3 regions of the Pseudomonas sp. MONT-RG-20F-20-E-7-02 genome follow, and region 1 is predicted to be linked to each of the others. Evidence: predicted binding sites of a transcription regulator. Region 1 holds the regulator's gene; each other region holds the start of a gene.
What was found. Region 1 encodes FliA, which starts transcription of late flagellar genes. Its sites were predicted from a motif close to CTAAAGTTTNNNNNNNNNNNGCCGNTAA; they were not measured.
Positions count from the first base shown of each region.

Region 1 (7,808 bases):
TGCTGTCAGTGTGCAAATGCAAGAAGAGCCTAGCGAGGAAGCGATGGCCGATATGTTCGCCGACCTTTACCACAACCCCGCCAAGCGGGTGGGTTGAGGGTCAGGATGAACACCGTGAAATGTATCTACATCGATGGTCTGCAAGCGATTCACGCGGCCAAGCCATGTAGCCTGCGTCTAAGCAAGACAAGGTAAAGAAATAAAATGGGCAGCATGCATCCCGTACAGGTGATCGCGGTGACCGGCGGCAAAGGTGGCGTCGGGAAAACTAACGTGTCAGTGAATTTGTCCCTGGCCCTGGCAGAGCTTGGCCGTCGCGTCATGCTGCTGGATGCTGACCTGGGCCTGGCGAACGTCGACGTGTTGCTGGGGCTGACACCCAAACACACCCTTGCCGATGTGATTGAAGGCCGCTGCGAGCTGCGCGATGTGCTGCTGCAAGGCCCCGGTGGCATTCGCATCGTGCCGGCCGCTTCGGGCACCCAGAGCATGGTGCACCTGAGCCCGGCGCAGCATGCCGGCCTGATCCAGGCGTTCAGCGACATCGGCGACAACCTCGACGTGCTGGTGATCGACACCGCCGCCGGCATCGGCGAGTCCGTGGTCAGCTTCGTGCGCGCCGCGCAAGAGGTGCTGCTGGTGGTCTGCGACGAACCCACCTCGATCACCGACGCCTATGCCCTGATCAAACTGCTCAACCGTGACTACGGCATGAACCGCTTCCGCGTGCTGGCCAACATGGCCCAAAGCCCGCAGGAAGGGCGAAACCTGTTCGCCAAGTTGACCAAGGTCACGGATCGCTTCCTCGATGTCGCCTTACAATACGTTGGCGCAGTTCCTTATGACGAGTGTGTGCGCAAGGCTGTGCAAAAGCAGCGTGCAGTCTACGAAGCGTTCCCTCGTTCGAAGTGCGCACTGGCGTTCAAGGCTATTGCCCAGAAGGTCGATACTTGGCCGTTGCCCGCCAACCCTCGGGGGCATCTGGAGTTTTTCGTCGAGCGATTGGTGCATCAGACGAGCGCGGGACCTGTGCTATGACATCCAGCGGCTACAACCTTTACAAAAAGTCGGCACGTGACAGCCAGGGCGAACTGATCGAGCGCTATGCGCCCCTGGTCAAGCGCATTGCCTACCACCTGCTGGCACGCCTGCCCGCCAGCGTGCAGGTCGAAGACCTGATCCAGGCCGGCATGATCGGTTTGCTCGAAGTGTCGACCAAATACGACGCGAGCAAAGGGGCGAGTTTCGAGACGTATGCGGGCATCCGTATCCGTGGCGCGATGCTCGATGAGGTGCGTAAAGGGGATTGGGCGCCGCGCTCGGTACACCGCAACACGCGAATGGTCAGTGACGCAATTCGCGCAATTGAAGCAAAAACCGGTCGTGACGCTAAAGATCATGAAGTTGCGGCCGAACTCCAATTGAGTCTCGACGATTACTACGGGATTTTGAACGATACCTTGGGCAGCCGCCTGTTCAGTTTCGACGACCTGTTGCAGGACGGCGAACACGAAGGGCTGCACGAGGACGGCGCGAGTGCTCATCTCGAACCGTCGCGCGACCTGGAAGACGAACGTTTCCAGGGCGCATTGGCGGATGCGATTGCCAATTTGCCGGAGCGTGAGCGACTGGTGTTGGCGCTGTACTACGACGAAGAGCTGAACCTCAAGGAAATCGGTGAGGTCCTGGGGGTCAGCGAATCGCGTGTCAGCCAGTTGCACAGCCAGTGCGCAGCCCGCTTGCGGGGGCGATTGGGAGAGTGGCGCGCGCGCTGACAGGCAGTGTGGGGACACTGCAGACGCTACCGCGAAGGCTTCAAGCCTTCGCGGGTTCGTTCCGTGGTGCCCTGGGCAGTCCTTTTTGTGTAACGCCTGTTGATTGAAATGGCGCGTCCAGGTGCTGGGCGCGTTTAAGACTGCTTGGAGGTCGAATTGGACAAGAACATGAAAATCCTCATCGTTGATGACTTCTCAACGATGCGGCGGATCATAAAAAACCTGTTGCGTGACCTTGGGTTCACCAACACGGTCGAGGCGGATGACGGCATTACGGCGATTCCGATCCTCAACAGCGGGAGCATCGACTTTCTGGTAACCGACTGGAACATGCCGGGCATGACCGGCATCGACTTGCTGCGTCACGTGCGCGCCGATGAAAAACTGCGCAGCTTGCCTGTGTTGATGGTGACCGCCGAAGCCAAGCGTGAACAGATCATCGAAGCCGCCCAAGCCGGGGTTAACGGTTACGTGGTCAAACCATTCACTGCGCTGGCCTTGAAAGAGAAGATCGAAAAAATCTTCGAACGCATCGGTCATTGATGCTGCCACGGGGGAGCTATGGAGCATAAAGAAACGTCACAGGGCGATTTTGAGTCGACCCTGAAAAAGCATGCTCACCAGTTGGTCGACAGCCTTGAAAGAGGCCAGTTCGGCGACGCGGTGCAGTTAATCCATGAGCTCAACCAGACCCGTGACCGCGGCCTGTACCAGGAAGTGGGCAAGCTCACACGCGAGCTGCACAGTGCGATCGTCAATTTCCAGATTGACCCGCATATGCCCCAGGCCGAAGAGATTTCGCAAATCACCGATGCTACCGAACGCCTGTCCTACGTGGTCAGGCTGACTGAGGCAGCGGCCAACCGCACCATGGACCTGGTGGAAAACGCCACGCCCCTGGTCAACGGCATGGCCACCGAAGCGCAGGCCCTCAGCGTTGACTGGGGCCGCTTCATGCGTCGGGAAGTGGGTGCGGAAGAGTTTCGTGAATTGGCGCGTCGGGTCGACGGCTTTTTGTCGCGCAGCGAGCAGGAAAACCGCACGGTTGCCAGCAACCTCAATGACATTCTGCTCGCCCAGGATTACCAGGACCTCACCGGTCAAGTGATCAAGCGCGTGACCCAATTGGTCACCGAAGTGGAAAGCAACCTGCTCAAATTGGTGCTCATGGCCGGCCAGGTTGATCGTTTTGCCGGCATCGAACATGACCGCGAAGCGATCCTCTCGGAAAAAGATCCACAAAAACATCTCGCCAAGGGTGAAGGTCCGCAGATTCATGCCGATAAACGTGAAGACGTTATGTCAGGTCAGGATGACGTAGATGACCTGTTATCCAGTTTAGGCTTCTAAGGAGCACCCACATGAGCTTCGGCGCCGATGAAGAAATCCTTCAGGATTTCCTTGTAGAGGCCGGCGAAATTTTAGAGCAACTGTCCGAACAACTGGTCGAGCTGGAAAGCCGCCCGGATGATGCGAACCTGCTCAATGCAATTTTTCGCGGTTTTCACACTGTAAAAGGGGGCGCCGGCTTCCTCCAGCTCCATGAGCTGGTGGAGTGCTGTCACATCGCCGAGAACGTGTTCGACATCCTGCGCAAGGGTGAGCGACACGTCGACTCGGAACTGATGGACGTAATTCTCGAAGCATTGGATGCGGTCAACGGCATGTTCAGCGAAGTGCGCGAACGTGCCCCGATCACGGCTGCCACCCCGGAACTGCTGGCCGCCCTGGCGCGCCTGGCCGAACCTGCCGACACCACGGCTGCGCCGGTGGTGGAAGCGGCGCCGGTGGCCGAGCCTGAAGCGGATGTGACCGACAGCGAGTTCGAACAGCTGCTCAACTCCCTCAGCGCCGTGAAGGCCGAGGCGGAAGCGCCGCAAGCACCCGCTGCGCCCGCAGCCCCGCCTGCCACGCCGACCAGCGAAGACATTACCGACGCTGAGTTCGAGTCCTTGCTCGACCAGTTGCATGGCAAAGGCCAGTTCGCCGCCGACGCAGTGGCGCCTGCTGCCGCCGAACCGCAAGCACCGGCTGCGCCTGCCAGCACCGACATTACCGACGACGAATTCGAAGCATTGCTCGACCAACTGCACGGCAAAGGCACGTTTGTGGCCGAAGCCTTGCCGGAAGTCGCCGCGACCGCCGCGACCGCCGCAGCGCCAGCCGCCAAGGCTGAACCTGCCGGCGACGGGCTGATCTCCGATCACGAATTCGAAGCCCTGCTCGACGAATTGCACGGCAAAGGCAAGTTCACCGAAGTGGCCCCGGCCGCTGCGGCTGCAACTGCCGCACCAGTGGCAGAGAAACCTGCACCGGCCAAAGCTGCCGCCAAACCTGCTCCGGCTCCAGCCCCCGCAGCTGCTCCGGCACCTGCGCGTGCCGCAGCGGCGCCGGTGGCCGAAAAGCCTGCCAGTGAAGCCGAAACCACGGTGCGCGTTGATACTGCGCGCCTGGACGACATCATGAACATGGTCGGCGAACTGGTGCTGGTGCGTAACCGCCTCGTGCGCCTGGGCCTGAACAGCGGCGACGAAGCCATGCAAAAGGCCGTGTCGAACCTCGACGTGGTCACGGCAGACTTGCAGACCGCCGTGATGAAAACGCGGATGCAGCCGATCAAGAAAGTCTTCGGCCGCTTCCCGCGCCTGGTTCGCGACCTGGCGCGCCAGCTCAAGAAAGAAATCAACCTGGAACTGGTGGGTGAAGAAACCGACCTCGACAAAAACCTTGTCGAGGCCCTGGCCGACCCGCTGGTCCACTTGGTGCGCAACGCCGTCGACCATGGCGTCGAAACCCCGGAAGAACGCGAAGCCTCGGGCAAGTCCCGCAACGGCAAAGTGATTCTGGCGGCGGAACAGGAAGGCGACCATATCCTGCTGTCGATCACCGATGACGGCAAAGGCATGGACCCGGCGATTCTGCGCAATATCGCGGTCAAGCGTGGTGTGATGGACAAGGACGCCGCCGACCGCCTGACCGACACCGAGTGCTACAACCTGATCTTCGCCCCGGGCTTCTCGACCAAGACCGAGATCTCCGATGTGTCCGGCCGTGGCGTGGGCATGGACGTGGTGAAAACCAAGATCAGCCAGCTCAACGGCTCGATCAACATTTACTCGACCAAGGGCCAGGGCTCCAAGATCGTCATCAAGGTGCCGTTGACCCTGGCGATCATGCCGACCCTGATGGTGATGCTGGGCAACCAGGCGTTCGCCTTCCCGCTGGTCAACGTCAATGAGATCTTCCACCTCGACCTGTCGCGCACCAACGTGGTGGACGGCCAGGAAGTGGTGATCGTGCGCGACAAGGCGCTTCCACTGTTCTACCTCAAGCGCTGGCTGGTGGCTTCGGCCAAGCATGAAGAGCAGCGCGAAGGCCATGTGGTGATTCTCTCCGTGGGCACTCAGCGGATCGGCTTTGTCGTCGACCAGTTGGTGGGCCAGGAAGAAGTGGTCATCAAGCCTTTGGGCAAAATGCTGCAGGGAACCCCGGGCATGTCGGGTGCGACCATCACCGGTGACGGTCGGATCGCGCTGATTCTCGATGTTCCGAGCATGCTCAAGCGTTACGCCGCACGGCGTATTTGATTCTGGTGGGGCTTGGGCGGTAATGCCCGCCCCGCCTAACGGAGTGTTTATGGCAGTCAAGGTCCTGGTGGTGGACGATTCGGGTTTCTTCCGCCGCCGCGTCTCGGAAATTCTTTCCGCCGATCCAACGATTCAGGTGGTCGGTACGGCCACCAACGGCAAAGAAGCGATTGATCAAGCCATTGCGTTGAAGCCTGACGTGATCACCATGGACTACGAGATGCCGATGATGGATGGCATCACCGCAGTTCGGCACATCATGCAGCGCTGCCCGACTCCGGTGTTGATGTTCTCCTCGCTGACGCACGAAGGCGCCCGGGTCACCCTGGATGCGCTGGATGCCGGTGCAGTGGACTTCCTGCCGAAGAATTTCGAAGACATCTCGCGCAACCCCGAGAAGGTCAAGCAGATGCTGTGCGAGAAGGTGCACAGCATTTCGCGCAGTAACCGTCGCAGCCTGTTCAGTGCGCCAGCGCCTGCACCGGCGGCAGCGCCTGCTGCGCCGACGTCGTCATTTGCACGCCCGGCGCCTGCGCCCGTGGCACGCCCTGCGGCGCCACCCGTACGTGCCGCTGCACCGAGCGCCCATTCGCCTGCGCCCAAGCGCAAAGCCTACAAGCTGGTCGCTATCGGCACGTCTACCGGCGGCCCGGTGGCCCTGCAGCGCGTGTTGACGCAATTGCCGGCCAACTTTCCCGCACCGATCGTGCTGATCCAGCACATGCCGGCGGCCTTCACCAAGGCCTTCGCCGAGCGTTTGGACAAGCTGTGCCGCATCACTGTCAAGGAAGCCGAGGATGGCGACATCCTGCGTCCTGGCCTGGCGCTGCTGGCGCCGGGTGGCAAGCAGATGATGGTGGATGGCCGTGGCACGATCAAAATTCTGCCGGGTGACGAACGTTTGAATTACAAGCCGTGCGTGGACATCACCTTCGGCTCGGCAGCCAAGTCCTACGGCGACAAAGTTCTGGCGGTGGTGCTCACCGGCATGGGCGCCGACGGCCGTGAAGGCGCGCGCCTGCTCAAGCAAGGCGGCAGCGCGATCTGGGCGCAGGACGAAGCCAGCTGCGTGATCTATGGCATGCCCATGGCCATCGTCAAGGCGGACCTGGCTGACGCTGTCTACAGCCTGGACGACATCGGCAAGCATCTGGTGGAGGCCTGCCTCTGATGGATGTCTTGAGCCTGATTGGCATCACCATGGCGTTTGTCGCGATTATCGGCGGCAACTACCTTGAAGGCGGCCACCTTGGCGCCTTGGCCAACGGCCCGGCAGCGCTGATTGTGATTGGCGGCACCGTGGGTGCCGCGTTGTTGCAGTCGCCGCTGAGTTCGTTCAAGCGTGCCATGCAGATTCTGGTGTGGATTATTTTCCCGCCGCGCGTCGACCTGCCAGGCGGCATCGACCGCGTGGTCAACTGGAGCCTAACCGCCCGCAAGGAAGGCCTGCTGGGCCTGGAAGGCGTGGCCGATGCCGAGCCCGACAGCTACGCGCGCAAAGGCCTGCAATTGCTGGTGGACGGTGCCGAACCGGAAGCGATCCGCAGCATCCTCGAAGTGGACTTCTACACCCAGGAAAGCCGCGACATCAACGCCGCCAAAGTGTTTGAAAGCATGGGCGGCTACGCGCCGACCATCGGCATCATCGGTGCGGTGATGGGCTTGATCCACGTGATGGGCAACCTGGCCGACCCGTCGCAGTTGGGCAGCGGCATTGCCGTGGCGTTTGTCGCCACCATCTACGGCGTGGCGAGTGCCAACCTGGTGTTGCTGCCGGTGGCCAGCAAGCTCAAGTCGATCGCCATGCGCCAATCCCGTTACCGCGAAATGTTGCTGGAAGGCCTCTTGTCGATTGCCGAGGGTGAGAACCCGCGCTCCATCGAATTGAAGCTCCAGGGCTTCATGGATTGATGCGCATGCTTTGTGTAGGAGGGAGTTTGTGAGCCGTCGCCGCCGCGAGCCTGAAGAGCACGTCAACCATGAACGCTGGCTGGTGTCCTACGCCGACTTCATTACCTTGCTGTTCGCGTTTTTCGTGGTCATGTACTCCATCTCGTCGATCAACGAAGGCAAGTACAAGGTGATTTCCCAGGCACTGATCGGTGTGTTCAACGACGCCGACCGCGCCCTCAAGCCGATTCCTATCGGCGAAGAGCGGCCCAAGACCGTCACCCCGGCCAAGCCGCTGGTCAACGACAGCGACGAAACCGCCGCCGGCGTGGGCGGCACCAGCGACCCACTGAAAAGCATTGCCGATGACATCAGTGCCGCGTTTGGCGACCTGATTAAATCCAACCAGATGACCGTGCGCGGCAATGAGCTGTGGGTGGAGATCGAGCTGAACTCCAGCCTGCTGTTCGCCAGCGCCGACGCGATGCCGAGCGACCAGGCCTTCACCATCATCGACAAGGTGGCGGCGATCCTCAAGCCGTTTGAAAACCCGATC
Region 1 covers NZ_JAKNQN010000001.1:421,768-429,575, forward strand. Annotated here, with positions in the region: gene flhF (flagellar biosynthesis protein FlhF) at 1-97, shown strand, start outside; gene fleN (flagellar synthesis regulator FleN) at 205-1,038, shown strand; gene fliA (RNA polymerase sigma factor FliA) at 1,035-1,775, shown strand; gene L8I05_RS01940 (chemotaxis response regulator CheY) at 1,944-2,318, shown strand; gene L8I05_RS01945 (protein phosphatase CheZ) at 2,337-3,125, shown strand; gene L8I05_RS01950 (chemotaxis protein CheA) at 3,137-5,362, shown strand; gene L8I05_RS01955 (chemotaxis response regulator protein-glutamate methylesterase) at 5,412-6,533, shown strand; gene L8I05_RS01960 (flagellar motor protein) at 6,533-7,273, shown strand; gene motD (flagellar motor protein MotD) at 7,302-7,808, shown strand, end outside.

Region 2 (7,808 bases), on a different contig from region 1:
ACGCGAGGATAGTCGACCAGGTAAAAATCACCAGGATCGCCGACACCGTCGACACGATGGTGAAGGCCGTCATCACCTCCGGCACCACAAACAGCAACACCAGGCCCAGCAGCATCAACAGCGTGGTGAACGCCAGGCTGAAAAACGGCACGCTGTGGGTGGACAGCCGCCGAAAAATGCCCGGTGCGTCGCCCAGGTCGGCCAAACCGAAGAGCATGCGGCTGGCGGAAAACACCCCGCTGTTGGCCGATGAAGCCGCCGACGTCAGCACCACGAAATTCACAATGCCCGCCGCCGCGGGAAAGCCCGCCACCAGGAACAGCTCCACAAACGGGCTTTTGCTCGGCGACACTTGCTGCCACGACGTCACCGCGATGATGCACGCCAGGGCCAGCACGTAGAACAGGATGATGCGCAGCGGGATCGAGTTGATCGCCTTGGGCAAAGTCTTCTCCGGCGCGCGGGTTTCAGCGGCGGCCGTGCCGATCAGTTCGGTGCCGGCGAAGGAGAAAATCGCCATCTGGAAACCGGCGAAGAACCCGAACAGACCATTAGGAAACGCCGCCTGTTTATCCAGCAAGTGACTCAACGAGGCGGTGACGCCGGTGGGCGACACAAACGCACTGGCAATCAGCACCAGGCTCACGCTGATCAACGTCACCACGGCGATGATCTTGATGATCGCAAACCAGAACTCCACCTCGCCAAACAGCCTGACCGTGAGCACGTTCAACGCGAACAGCGTGAGCAACATGCCCCCGGCCGGCATCCACGCCGGCACACCGGGAAACCAGTACTGGAAAAACCCGCCCACCACCACCGCATCGCCCACCACTGCCACGCTCCAGCTCAGCCAGTACGACCAGCCGAGAAAAAACGCCGCGCGCGGCCCCAGGTAGGCACCGGCAAAGTCGGCGAAGCTCTTGAAGTTCAGGTTGGATAACAGCAGCTCGCCCATGGCGCGCATCACGAAGTACACGAAGAGCCCGATGATCATGTAGATCAGGATGATCGAGGTGCCCGACAGCGCGATGATCTTGCCCGAGCCCATGAACAGGCCGGTGCCGATCGCGCCGCCCATGGCCATCAACTGGATGTGGCGGTTGCTCAGGGTGCGTTGCAACGCAGGCTTTTCTGTCAGCCCGGGCGTGGTTGTTTTCATCACAAAACCTCTTGTTATGTTTTTGAGTTTTGGCAGAAAAAAGAATCAGCGGTTTTTTGTTCTTGGGTTCAGGCGGTCTTGCTTTCGAAACCGTGCAGCACGTTGACGGCATTGATGCCGATCTCATCGACCATGTAGCCGCCTTCCATCACAAACAGCGTGGGCACGCCGACGCTGGCGATGATTTCGCCCATGCCGATGAAGTCCTGGCTGTCGAGGAGGAAGTGGCTGATGGGGTCGTCCTTGAAGGTGTCGACTCCGAGGGAAATCACCAGCACCTCGGGGGCGAAGTGGCGCAGGTGCCGGCAGGCGTCGAGCAGCGCGATGGTGTAATCGGCCCAGGCGGTGTTTTTCGGCAGTGGGTAATTGAGGTTGAAGCCCTCCCCGGCACCCGCGCCGCGCTCGCTGCTGAAGCCGGAAAAATACGGGTAGGACACCGCCGGTTCGCCATGCAGGGAGATGAACATGACGTCGGCGCGGTCATAGAAAATATTCTGGGTGCCGTTGCCATGGTGGAAATCCACGTCCAGCACCGCCACGCGCCGGGCGCCTTGGGTAATCGCCTGTTGCGCCGCAATCGCCGCGTTGTTGAGGTAGCAATAACCGCCCATGTATTCGCGGGCGGCATGGTGCCCAGGTGGCCGGCACAGGGCAAAGGCGCTGTGATGGCCTTCGTCGATCAGGGCCAGGCCGGTGAGCGCGATGTCGGCGCTGGTTTTGACCGCGTCCCAGGTGGTGCGGGTGATCGGCGAGCCGGCGTCCATGGCGAAGAAACCCAGCTTGCCGTCGATGAAATCCGGCACCTGTTGATTGGCCAGGTCGCGCACCGGCCACACCAGCGGCAGTGCGTCATGGCTGCGGCCAATCGCGGTCCATTGCGCCCAGGCGGTTTCGAGGAAGGACACATAGCGTTCGCTGTGGGCATTGACGTAACACGCGCGGTCGAAGGTGCGCGGCACGATGATATCGCCCAGCCCGACCTGCCGGACGCGGTCACGTACGGTGTCGGCACGGCTGGGTTGTTCGAATGAGGGCTTAAGCACACCGTCTTTCAATTCGGTGCCATGGTGCAAACGGTGGGCATCACTAAAAACAGTCAGCATTTCTCAACATCCCCGAGTAAAAGACAGGCTCTATTTTGTTCGGGCGAGGCTGGGCTTTCTTTGCTTTTAGTTCGCGCACTGTTAGGTTTATCGGGAATATTTACCCTTGTGGCGGCACATTATGAAAAATAAAACCAAACAGGTCGCGCTTGACGACACCGATCTCGCCATCCTCGCGTTACTGCAGGAAGACGCAAGTATTTCCAACGCCCAACTGAGCGAGCGCCTGTCCCTGAGCCTGACGCCGTGCTGGCGTCGACGTAAGCGCCTGGAAGAAGAAGGCGTGATCAAGGACTACCAGGCCAACCTGGATCGCAAGCTGCTTGGGCTGGACATCATGGCCTTTGTGCATGTGCGCTTTGCCATCCACACCGACCACGCGCCGGACGCGTTCGAGGCGGTGGTCAAGCAACTGCCCCAGGTGCTGGCCTGTCACAAAATCACCGGCGATGCGGACTACCTGCTGCAGGTGCTGGCGCAAGACCTGGACAGTTACAGTGAGTTTGTCGAGAGCGTGTTGCGCCGTCAGTTGGGGATTGCGTCGATCCAATCGAGCCTGGCGCTGCGTGAGGTGAAGGCGACGAGCCGGGTCGCGATTCCTGGGCAGGAAAGCGGTCCGCGTAAATAACCGAGGGCTTTGGACGTTAATTACCTTGGTTAGTGGCAAAATGCCTTTTTCCCCACACTCATGGAGCGACTGTGACGCACGTTCTTGCCCCCTCGGAATCCATCCTTCCACCCGCCTCGCCGTCGAAATTCCGCTTCTTCAGACGCCTCGGGATGTTCGTCCTCGCGGCGTTGATTATGCTGCTGGCGCCCGTTCCCGGCCTGTTGCTGTTGCCACCGGCGATGCAAAGCTACTTGATGTTCGTGATCAGCCATGGCGCCATCGGGTTGCTGTTGTGCGGTCTGTTCGTGGTGCAACACCGGCATAACCTGGCCGCTAGGTTTTACGGCCACCACATCCGTAAGACTTTGCGCCTGGGCGTAATTGCCCTGATCGCCGCGTATGCCCTGTTCGGGTTGCTGGTCACCGCACTGGGGTTACCGCGTGAAGCGTTCATGGCTGAGCTGTACAGCGGCCTGACCCAGTGGCAAACCCTGATCAAATTGGCGTCGCTGATTATCCTGCCACCGATCGCCGAAGAACTGATGATGCGGCACTACCTGCTGCGCCTGTTTCCCTACGAACGTAGTGTGGCCTGGAAGTGGACGGCGGTGATTGTCACGTCCGCGCTGTTCGCCAGCGTGCATACCCAATACGGCAGCTGGAACACGTTGGTGATGATCTTCGTGGTGGGTTGCCTGTTTGCCTGGGCGAGGATTGCCAGCGGCGGCTTGCTCGTGCCTATCTTGCTGCACATGCTGGCGGAAGTGGTCGGGTCGAGCTTCGACTGGACCTGGACGTGGGCCGGGCTTTACGGCTGATCCCAGGCATTCTTTGGAGTGGGCGTAACACGGGGTGTTCACGCCCGCTCCCGGCTGTGAAGCGGTAAAACGCCCCCGCCGAAATGTGAAAAATTCGTTAACTAATTCTCCCCCAAGGCTTTTTCCGACAGCCTCAATCTGACAAACTGATGCGAATAATTCTTAACATCATTATTATTCGCCAGGGACGGCGCTTCGGGGAGAGTCTGTTCCATGTCTGTGCAACAACCAATCGGCAAGCGTTTTACACCTAATTTGATCGCGATGGCGGTTTGTATCGCCAGCTCACAAGCGGCCTTCGCCGCCGATGCGCAACAACCGTCAGCCGTGGTGGAACTGGGCGCGACGCAAATCAACACCGAGCAACAACTCGGCGCCACCACCGAAGGCAGCCAGTCCTACACCACCGGCTCAATGGCCACCGCCACCAAGCTGCCGCTGACCTTGCGTGAAACCCCGCAGGCCGTCACGGTCATCACGCGCCAGCGCATGGACGACCAGGCGATGACCAGCATCAACGACGTGGTCAGGGCCACGCCCGGATTGTTCCTCAACTACTCCAACGGCCCTGGGCGGCAGTCCTACAAGGCGCGCGGTTTCGACATCGACAACCTGATGTATGACGGCATCCCGACCGGCTACAACGGCGTTGACGTAGGCGCCCAGCCAAACCTGGCAATGTTCGACCGCGTCGAGATCGTGCGCGGCGCCACCGGCCTGGTCACCGGCGCAGGCAACCCGTCGGCCGCCATCAACCTGATCCGCAAGCGGCCACTGGACGAGCAGAAAGTCACCCTCACCGGCGCCGCCGGCAGTTGGGACGACTACCGTGGCGAGCTGGACGCCTCCAGCCCACTCAACGACAGTGGCACGTGGCGCGGCCGCGTCGTCACCTCTTACCGTGACGCCAACAGCTTTATCGACAAGGTCGAGGAAGACCACGGCCTGTTCTACGCCGTCACCGAAGCCGACCTGAGCGAAGACACCACCCTGACCCTCGGCTTTTCCAACCAGAAGGACAAGACCAATTACTTCTGGGGCTCTTCGATGGTCGGCCAGGATGGCCATCACCTTGACCTGCCGCGTTCCTACAACCCCGGCACACGTTGGGAGAACAAGGACCAGGAGATCAACACCGTATTCGCCGAACTGCGCCAGCGCCTGGCCAACGACTGGAGCCTGCAGGTCAACGCCAACTACGCCGCACAGGACGCGCTGTTCTCCGGTTCCTACCAGTCGCGCTGGGTCAACAACACACCGGCGCGCACCGTTTACCAGGCCGCCTACGATGAAAATCAGGCCGGCATCGACGCGTTCGCCAGCGGCCCGTTCCAGGCGTTCGGGCGTACCCATGAACTGGTGGTGGGCGCCAGCAAGCGCATCTACGACATGACCACCCACAACTACAGCCCGTACGACATGAACTGGCCGCTGACGGCGGGCAAACCGGATTTCGTCCACACCAACAACCAGCGTGAAGTCACCACCCAGGAAGGCGTTTACGTGACCACGCGCCTGAGCCTGGCCGACCCGTTGAAGCTGATCCTCGGCGGGCGCCTGGACTGGTACGACTACGACAACCGCGATGGCGACGGCGACTTTCATGTCACCCGTAACCTCACCCGCTACGCCGGCTTGATCTACGAGCTGGACGAGCATCACTCGGTATACCTCAGCTACAGCGATATTTTTACGCCGCAAAGGGACAAGGACACGTCCGGCAACCCGCTCAAGCCGATTGTCGGCAAAAACTACGAGGTGGGCATCAAGGGCGAATACCTCGGCGGCGCGCTGAACGCGAGTGTGGCGCTGTTCCGCGTCAACCAGGAAAACCGCGCCGTGCCAGTGGTGGTGCCGAACTGCCCGCAGGCCGCGTGCAGTGAAGCCTCCGGCGAGATCCGCAGCCAGGGCATCGACCTCGAACTGCAAGGCGCGCTGACCCCGAACTGGCAGGTCGGCGGTGGTTACACTTACGCGCGCACCCACACCATCAAGGATGACGCCAACCCGCAGTTGGTCAACAAGCAGTTCGATACCGACACGCCCGAGCATCTGTTCAAGCTCACCACCCGCTACAACTTCCAGGGCCCGCTGGAAAAACTGCGCGTTGGTGGCAACGTCTCCTGGCAGAGCCGCCTGTACAACGACCTCAAAGTGGCTGACGGCAGCACCTACCGCCTGCAACAGGGCAGCTACGCGGTTACCGACCTGATGGCCGGCTACGAGGTCAGCCAGCACCTGGACCTGCAGCTCAACGCCAACAACATCTTCGACCGCCGCTACTACTCAACCATCGCCAACGACGTGAGCTACGGCGGTGATGCCTACGGCAACCCACGCAACATGATGCTCACCGCCAAGTACAGCTTCTGACCTGCCCTGCCCCTGCGGCTATCCATTTGGATAGCCGCTCTTAAAGTCCCGCTCAGGGATGCCGATAACACCATGGCATCCCTGGATCTGAAAGCAACCGAACACCTGCTTCACTCCACCGGCGGCCCACGTGGCACGCCGCATGCTTAGCTGTTTCCGGCTCGACCACATGGAGTAAGAGTGAATGCCAACCCGCACGCGTTTTTTCGAGCACTACCGCAAGGCCGACCGCATCATGCTGGCGCTGGTGTGGCTGATGTTCCTGTTTTCCGTAGGCCTGGCGTTCTGGCACGACACACTGCTGCAGGCCGTGATCGTCGGCGGCGGCACCAGCGTGGTGCTGACAGCAGTCTATCGCGCCATCGGCGGCACCCGCCTGATGCGCTGCCTATTGGGCGCCGGCTTGATGGTGATGGCCGCCCTGCACATCAACCAGGCGCAAGGTGTGATCGAATCGCACTTCGGCATTTTCGCGCTGCTGGCCGTGCTGACCTTCTACCGCGACTGGCTGCCGATCCTGGTAGCGGCGGCAACGATCGCCGTGCACCACGTGGTCTTCCATGCGTTGCAGCATCAAGGCTTCCCCGTGTTCGTGATGGAACACCATGGCGGCTGGAGCATGGTGTTCGTCCATGCTTTCTACGTGGTCATGGAGACCGTTGCCCTGCTCTACCTCGCCATTCACAGCCAGCGCGAAGCGGTCGAAAGCCAGGAAATGCTCGAAAAAATGCTCGCCGTGACCACCCAACTCACCGTCGAAACCGCCCAGGGTGAAGGCAAGGTGCATGTGTCGCTGGCCAAGCGTTTCGACCACTTCCTGCAGCAAATTACCCATCTTATCGACGGCGTCGCCCGCGACTCCCACGGCCTCGGCCAACTCGGCCAGGAACTGGCCAGCGCCAGCGGCACCCTGGAAAAAGGCGCCCGCCATCAGTTGGCCGAAATCACCCAAATGACCGGCTCCATGCAGCGCATGGAAGACGCCATGGGCCACATCACCGTGCACGTTGAACAGGCCGTCGAACACGCAGGCCAGGCCAGCAAACAAATCGTGCGCGGCCAGGAAAGCGTCGGCCGCGCCCAGCACGAAATCAGCCAATTGGCCTCACGCATCAACGGCACCAACGAGACCGTGCAAGGCCTGGCGGTGCAGGCAGAACAGATCGGCTCGGTACTCGAAGTGATCAGCAGCATCGCCAACCAGACCAACCTGCTCGCCCTCAACGCCGCCATCGAAGCCGCCCGCGCCGGCGAACAAGGCCGAGGCTTTGCCGTGGTCGCCGACGAAGTGCGCAGCCTGGCGCAGCGCACCGCCGTGTCCACCCAGGAAATCAAACAGATCATCGAAGGCTTGCAACACGGCAGCCGTCAAGCCGTCGAGGCCATGCACGACAGCCAGCAAGGCGTGGAGCGTTGCGTGCAAGACAGCCAAGTGGCAGTGGAAATGCTGCAAGCGGTGGGCGCCGACATTGCGCACATCGACGAACTGAACGGGCGGATCGTGACGACCACCCGTGAGCAATCCACGGCGAACCTGGAAATCGTCGGACGGTTGCAGTCGGTGCAGAGCATTGCGCAAAGCACTGCCGATGATGTGGAGACACTGGCGCGCAGCAGTGAGCGGCTACCGCCCATTGCGGTGCGGTTGGACGCGTTGGGGAGGCGGTTTCATCAGTAGGCTTTTTGTTGCCTTTCAAGTGTGCGTTTCAGCCGCTTCAAATCACTGTTGACGATCAACTTGT
Region 2 covers NZ_JAKNQN010000002.1:561,456-569,263, forward strand. Annotated here, with positions in the region: gene L8I05_RS07780 (amino acid permease) at 1-1,162, opposite strand, end outside; gene L8I05_RS07785 (histone deacetylase family protein) at 1,231-2,265, opposite strand; gene L8I05_RS07790 (Lrp/AsnC family transcriptional regulator) at 2,387-2,893, shown strand; gene L8I05_RS07795 (CPBP family intramembrane glutamic endopeptidase) at 2,965-3,693, shown strand; gene L8I05_RS07800 (TonB-dependent siderophore receptor) at 3,907-6,066, shown strand; gene L8I05_RS07805 (methyl-accepting chemotaxis protein) at 6,251-7,744, shown strand; gene L8I05_RS07810 (DUF2867 domain-containing protein) at 7,738-7,808, opposite strand, start outside.
Region 2: a site for FliA is predicted at 6,107-6,134, ahead of L8I05_RS07805 (methyl-accepting chemotaxis protein). Genes of this name have one in related genera too.

Region 3 (7,808 bases), 390 kb from region 1:
ACCAGCAATTGCAGGAAGGCGTCCTTACCCAGCGACTGGTTACCCGTCGCCGCGCTGGCAGCGCTGCCTAGGCTGCTGTTGTCGGTAGACGTCTTGACCTTGGCGTTAAAAAGGTCCTGGACTGCCGTGTTGTTAGTGGTATCAACGATGGCCATTATTTGGCGCCCCTTATCACTGACCCAGGGTCAGGACCTTCTGCATCATGGTTTTGGCGGTGTTCATCATTTCCGCGTTGGTCTGGAACGAGCGGCTGGCGGAGATCATGTCGGCCATCTCCTCGACCACGTTGACGTTGGGGTAGTAGACGTAACCCTTTTCGTTCGCGGCCGGGTGGTTAGGCTCATAACGCGCTTCCAGGTTGCTCTGGTCTTCGACTACGCCGAGCACCTGCACGCCTTGACCGGCAGCATCCTGGTTCTGGAACAGCGAGTCGCCGCTACCGCTCTGGCCAGCCTGGCCGCCCTGGAACATGGTGGCGAACACCGGGTGACGGGCGCGGTAAGTCTGGTCAATGCTCGAAGACACGGTCTCGGCGTTGGCGATGTTACTGGCGACGGTGTTCAGGCGCGTGGTCTGCGCGCTCATGCCACTGCCGGCAATATTGAAAACACTGGCTAAGGACATGGCTTACTCTCCACGCAGGGCTGACATCAGCCCTTTGAATTTGCTGTTGAGCAGGGTAAAGCTGGCCTGGAAATTCACCGAGTTCTCGGCGTAGGCCGATTGCTCGAGCTGGGCGTCGACGGTGTTCTGGTCGATCGATGGCTGCATCGGCGTGCGATACAGCAGCGACTCGTCCCCATTGCCCAGGCCTTGCGCTTCAATATGACGGCTGTTTGTCATGTTCAAGGCGAAGGTGCCGTTCTTGGTCTTGTCCTGCTGTGCGGCGAGCACGGCGGAGAAGTCCAGATCCCGAGCCTTGTAGTTCGGGGTGTCGGCGTTGGCAATGTTGTTGGCCAGGACTTCGGCACGCTGGGCGCGGAAGCCCAGGGCTTGTTCGTGGATACCGAGCGCTTTATCGAAGCTGATGCTCATGGCGGAAACCTTTAGGCTGACCTGCTTTTCGTATCTGGGTTATAGCAAGGCGCATGCCAATTCGCTCAGCCCCCGTATTTAAAGGGTTTTCGGGATGGTTGCCGCCGGCAATGCCAGAAAAGCGGCAATCACCTTCCGCGTGGCGCCAGTAAAGCGGCAAGGGCGGTTGCCGCTTTTACAGGGGCGGCAAGGGTGGGAAGAGACAAACCGAGGTGGCCGAAAATCGCTGACCGTTTGTCTGCACTGTCATTTCTGACAGTTGTTATGCGTATCGGCTCGGAGGCCTTATTGGGGGACATCCCACGATGCGTCATGCAGAGGTTAAAAATGTTGATCATCCCGTCTCCACGATTCAACGAGCAAGATTCAGCGACCCCAATCGCGAATCTGAACACCACACTTATTGTCGGCGATGTTGCCAGATTGACGCTCAACTTCCCTGTCGAAAACGGAGACAGGGTCTATTTGACCCTGAGCAGCTCCATCTTTGGCGGCGAGCACAACCAGAGCTTTCAAATTGCCCAGAACGCCCCAAAAATCGAGCTTCTGATACCTAAATCCATAGTAGAAATGAGCGCAGGCAACGTCGTGCATTTGCTGCTGAGCATCCAGCGCACTGGAGAGCCAAGAACCCCCGCACCGACAGCGAGAGTACTCATCAACAAGCTCCCCATCATCATCGTGCCAACGCCGGGCACCGTTTGGGACTTCAGCAACGGTTTCCAAGGCTGGGTAGCCCAGGGGCCATATACGGGCAGTCTGCTGCACGTGACCAATTCAGCCGTGCGCCTTGACCCGACCCTCTTCACGGCGACCCGCGCCCACATCATCACCCGACCCGTGCCGGTGGTTGCAGGGCGCACATACGATTGCAGCTTTGTCGCCATTGGCAGCGCGGCCACCAGCGATGGTTCAATCCTGTACATGACGATGAACGGCAGCCGCATTGGTGCAAATGTACAAAACCTTACGCTAGGCCAGCCGCAAACCGGGACCGGGACCTTCACTGCCACCACCACAGGCGATGTGCGGCTAGGTATCTTTAACGATGCAGTGCCCAACGGGCTTCATGGCCTATCCCTGAGCAATATCCGAATGACACCCCGCCCCTGACGTCGGCCGAGACGGCACAGCCAAAAGCTTGCGCGCATAAAAAAACGGGAGACCCTTGCCGGGGCTCCCGTTTTTTTATACGCAAAAACCGCTCACTTGGCCTGGTAAATGATACCGGGACTGCACTGCACCATCTGGTAATGATCCGGCAAGCCGTTCAGCGCCTCGGACGCGCCGAGGAACAAGTAACCTCCGCGCTTGAGCGTACCGTGGATACGCAACAGAATGTCCTTCTTCACTTCAGCCGAGAAGTAGATCAGCACGTTGCGGCAGAACACCATGTCGAACTTGCCCAGGCTGGCGTAGCTGTCGAGCAGGTTGAACGAGCGGAACTCCACCCGACTCTTGATCGGCGCCTTGACCGCCCAGCGCCCAGCCCCTTTCGGGTCGAAGTAGCGTTGCAGGCGCTCCTGGGACAAACCACGGCCCAGGGCCAGGCTGTCGTACTCGCCGGTCTTGCAGTTGGTGAGCATGGTGCCGGACAAGTCAGTGGCAACAATTTGCGCACCCGCCTTCAACTGGCCCATGTTCGTGCGCTCGAACTCGTCGATGGACATCGAGATCGAGTACGGTTCCTGCCCCGACGAGCACGCCGCCGACCAGATACGCAGGCGCTGGCCCGGGCTGGCCTTGATGGCCTCCGGCAGCACTTTGCTCTTGAGCACCTCAAAGGGGTAGGTATCGCGAAACCACAAGGTTTCGTTGGTGGTCATGGCGTCCACCACCATTTCCTTGAGCCCGCTGCGCGGCTGGCCCTGGATGCGCTGTACCAACTCACCCAGGGACTTGATGCCCTGCTGCTCCATCAGTTTGTTGAGACGGCTGGATACCAGGTACTGCTTGTTTTCACCGAGCAATATGCCACAGGCTTTTTCCAGGAAGACCCGGAACTGTTCGAAATCCAAATTACCCGTAGACAATGATACCGCCTCTTAAATCGTGTGACCGCCAGGGGAACTCCCCTTAGCCGTGATCTGCTGCCTTGATCCGGTCGACTACCCGGGATGCCAGGTCATCAGGGCGGAACTTGGCCAAAAAGTCATCGGCACCGACCTTCTTGACCATCGCCTGATTGAATACACCCGACAACGAAGTATGCAGGATGATATGCAATTTTTGCATGCGTGGATCGTTGCGTATCTCGGCCGTGAGGGTGTAACCGTCCATTTCCGGCATTTCAATGTCGGAGATCATCATCAAGAATTCTTCTTCAGGCTTCTTGCCTTCATCGACCAGTTTGCGCAAGTAATCCAGGGCCTGACGCCCGTCGTTGAGGGCTACCACTTCCACTCCGACGGTTTGCAGGCAGCGGCTCACCTGCTTACGTGCCACCGAGGAATCGTCCACAGTCAGCACGCGCAGAGAAATCGCCTTGTGCGCCGTCTCGGCGTCCACCACACCCACCGAGATCGATTCGGAGGTAGGCGCCACTTCGGCGAGGATTTTCTCCACGTCGATGATTTCCACCAATTGGTTATCGACCCGCGTCACCGCCGTGAGGTAATGATCGCGCCCGGTGCCCTTGGGCGGCGGATGGATCTCTTCCCAGTTCATGTTGACGATGCGCTCCACCGAGCGCACCAGGAAACCCTGGGTCTTGGTGTTGTACTCGGTGATGATCACGAACGGGCTCTGGCGGTCCTGCAAACCGGCGGAACCGGTGGCCATGGCCAGGTCAAGAATCGGGATGGTCGCGCCACGGATATTGGCCACGCCACAGACCACGGGGCTGGATTTGGGCATTATGGTCAGCTTGGGACACTGCAACACTTCCCGCACCTTAAACACATTGATGCCGTATAGCTGTTTGCCATCCAGGCGAAAAAGCAACAGCTCCAGGCGATTCTGCCCCACCAGCTGTGTACGCTGGTTTACTGAATCCATTACTCCTGCCATGCCCTGACTCCTACGCTAAAACCTTTGGGAGTGCGACGCGCACCCAACACTAAACGGCACGAGCTTTGCTATTTATTAGTTTATGGATATCAAAACGACAGTTTCCCGACGCCCCAACCTCCAACGGTACTGCAGATTGCTCTGCGTCACGCTGGCTTTGTTTGCCGTGGGCTCAGGCACCACGGCCCGTGCAGAGAATGCCACCTTGCCTGATCTCCTTATCGGCGTCACTCAAGGCTTTCTTGAGTTCACTGTAGAAGATTATCTGGCAACCACGCAGACACCTGGGCGTTATGAAATACAGGTCAGCCAGCTGGACCCACGCCTGCGCATGCCAATGTGCGACAAGGAATTGACAGCCACCCTGGAAAGCCCGGCCCAGCCCATCGGCCGTGTGACGGTTAAAGTGCGCTGCGAAGGCGCTTCGCCCTGGACTGTGTTCGTACCGGCGCAGGTCAAGCTGTTCCGCGATGTGGTGGTGGTGACGCGGCCACTGAAACGCACTGGCATTATCGGGTTCGACGACGTGGCCATGCGTGAACGGGATATCAGCCTGATCAATCAGGGCTACCTCACCTCGCTCGACCAGGCAGTTGGGCAAAAACTTACCCGACCAATGGTCACTGACCAAGTCATCACGCTGGTCCATCTTGAGCAGGCCGAGGTGATTCGCAAAGGCGATCAGGTGGTCATTTCCGCCAGCAGTGGCGGGCTGACGGTAAAGATGCCGGGTGAAGCGCTGTCCAACGGCGGCATGAGCGAACAGATCAGGGTCAAAAACCTCAACTCCAACCGTGTGATCAAGGCGCAAGTGACGGCACCCGGGCAAGTTGAGGTTGCTTTATAGTTCACTGGCATAGGACGCCTGCTTTTCCTACACTGTGCGCACGATGTGTGCACGTGCAGGTTTTTGTCAATCGAGCCTAAAGTTTGTCCGGGTATGGCCGAAAACATGGCAAGCGTCCAAATACCCAGAGGTTTTTTTAACATGGTCATTGATTTCAGTCGTTTAAATAACACCCCGGCGTTGCCCGGCAACACGCGTACCAGCGGTGCCAAGGACAGCGTAGAAGCCAAGGCCCAACCAGCCCCTGCCGCCAAAGCAGAACAGGCCGGCGCCAGCCAAAGCGGGGAATCCGTACACCTGAGCAATGAGGCTCAACAGTTGCAGAAGGTCACTGACTCGCTGCGCGACCAACCGGTTGTCAATAAAGCCCGCGTGGCCGAGTTGAAACAGGCTATCGCCGATGGCAGCTATAAAGTCGACAGCAACCGTGTAGCCAGCAAGCTGCTTAACTTCGAAGCCGAGCGCTAGGCAAAGGCCTGCGCAGGGCTTTTGGACGCTTAAAACCCAAGGCCAGCCATGCACCACGACGAACATTTGCTACAACTGATCATTGATGATCTGGCGCCGACGCAACATTTGCTCGAGCTGCTCAAAGAAGAGTCCCTGGCCCTGTACGGCCGGGACATGCGTTTGCTGGAAGAAATCCTGGCGCGCAAGCAGTCGCTGATCGTGCTGCTGGAGCAGCATGGCAAGAAGCGCAGCGAAATTCTCATCAGCCTGGGCCTCCCGGCTGATCACGACGGCCTCGCACAACTGGCCAGCCACTCCTCGGTTGGCGATCAGTTGCTGGCGCAGAGCACCGCACTCAATCAATTGCTCGCCCAGTGCCAGGAAGCCAACCTGCTCAACGGTCAGTCGATCCAGCTGCAGCAAGCGACGACCGCCAACCAGTTGCGCATACTTCACGGCGGTGAGCCTCCGGCCCTGTACAACGCCCAAGGCTCCACCTCACGCCTGGTCAAGCCAAGCACCCGCAGCCAAGCCTGACGCCGGTTTACCGCGCGCCCTATCCAAGGCGCGCTACATACTGGCAAAATGCCGGTTCTTGCGTGTAGTCGTATTTTGTCTGGAGATGGAAGAAACGTGTTCAACGCCCTTAATGCGGAAGATGCCCCGCAGCCACCCAAGGTGCTCACCACGCCTCTGGAAATCGCCGGCACGTTACGGATGCTGCAAGAAAGCCATGATCCGTTGATCATCACTTTCCATGAACGCAGCCAACGCTTCCAAAGCTACCTGGTGGACGTTGACCGGGACAGCAAGACGCTGGCCCTGGACGAAATGATCCCGCGTGACGGTGAACGCTATCTCGAGAATGGCGAGCCCTTTCGCATCGAAGGCTTTCATGATGGCGTGCGAGTGGCCTGGGAAAGCAACGGCACGCTGACCATCAGCGAAAAAGGCGGCCACCGCATTTACACCGGCAGCATGCCCGACGAGGTGGTCTACCATCAGCGTCGCAATGCATTCCGCGCGGCGCTGAAGCTGGCGCAATTGGTCAGCATCGAACTGGGCGGCGAGAAGCTCAAGGCACCGATCAGCGGCAAGCTGCTGGATATCTCCGCCACTGGCTGCAAATTGCGCTTTGAAGGCGATATTTCCGAGCGCCTGCAACTGGGCCAGGTTTACGATCGCTTTATTGCCGCCCTGCCCTTCGGCAGCATGACCACTTCTGTCGAACTGCGTTACCTGCATTTCGAAGACAAGATCAACACCACCTTCGCCGGCGTGCGTTTCCACAATATGAGCGGCTTGGTGCAGCGCCAGGTGGAACGCTTTGTGTACCAACTGCAACGTGAAGCGCGGCGCTTTGACAAGGATGACGATTTTTAAGGGTTAAAGGCCGCGACAAAAAAACGGGCAGCTCCTGATGGGAGCTGCCCGTTTTTGCTTTCAGGGGCGCGCCCTGCTCAGGTCATGCGGGTGTTCGTCCGGGCCCAGAGGCTCGGGCGGCCCTTCAAAAGCCGGCTCATCCGTTGGTTGCTGCGGATCAGTTTCAGGCTCCGGGTCCGGAACAACGGTCTGCATCTGCTCCTGTACCACCGCCTCATCCACGCGCGGGTCGAGGCACGCCACCAGCGGCGAGCTGGACATGCTGTCGGGCATCGCCACGTGGTGCAGCGGTGCGTCGTCCACTTGATGCAAGTTGGTCACCGCCTTCGGCCGGATACGCCACACCAGGATCAACGCACACAGGCTGAAAAATGCATACAGCATGTGGCTGCCAAACAGCTTCATCGCCACACCGGCCAACAACGGCCCGACACTCGCGCCAATGCCGTAGGTCACCAGCAGCATGGCCGTGAGCGACACACGGCGATCACCTTCCACATGGTCGTTGGAAAATGCCACCGCCAACGGGTACAGGCAGAACTGCACCAACGAACACAGAAACCCCGCGACAAACAGCACTTCCAACGGCACCCGCGTCATGATCGCCAGCGGCAACGCCGCCACTGCCAGGCACAGGGCGAAGCAACGGATCAGCAAGGCCCGGTCATAACGATCCGACAACCAGCCCAACGGCCACTGCACCAGCAGCCCGGCAAAAATGCAGGAGCCCATGAACAGGCCGACCTGCTCAGTTGTCAGGCCTTGTTGCGAGGCATAAAGCGGCGCCAAACCATAGAACGAACCGACGATCACGCCGGCCCCCAATACGGTGCTTAACGACTGCGGCACGCGCTTGATAAAGAATCGCGGCTCCATCGGCGCAGGATGCAGGGGCGCGGGGTGAATGCGTCGGGTCATGGCCACCGGCACCAGGCACAGGGCAAAGCACAGCGCGACCAGCATCAGCAATTCAAGGCCGAGCTCGGGGTGCATCACCAGTATCAGTTGACCCAGCACCAGGCCCAGATAGGACGCGATCATATAGCCGCTGAACACGACGCCACGTTGCTTGGCATCCGCCTGC
Region 3 covers NZ_JAKNQN010000001.1:34,415-42,222, reverse strand. Annotated here, with positions in the region: gene flgD (flagellar hook assembly protein FlgD) at 1-155, opposite strand, end outside; gene flgC (flagellar basal body rod protein FlgC) at 172-624, opposite strand; gene flgB (flagellar basal body rod protein FlgB) at 628-1,035, opposite strand; gene L8I05_RS00190 (hypothetical protein) at 1,363-2,148, shown strand; gene cheR (protein-glutamate O-methyltransferase CheR) at 2,241-3,068, opposite strand; gene L8I05_RS00180 (chemotaxis protein CheV) at 3,112-4,044, opposite strand; gene flgA (flagellar basal body P-ring formation chaperone FlgA) at 4,127-4,891, shown strand; gene flgM (flagellar biosynthesis anti-sigma factor FlgM) at 5,033-5,359, shown strand; gene L8I05_RS00165 (flagellar protein FlgN) at 5,408-5,878, shown strand; gene L8I05_RS00160 (flagellar brake protein) at 5,975-6,724, shown strand; gene L8I05_RS00155 (MFS transporter) at 6,785-7,808, opposite strand, start outside.
Region 3: a site for FliA is predicted at 4,968-4,995, ahead of flgM (flagellar biosynthesis anti-sigma factor FlgM). Genes of this name have one in related genera too.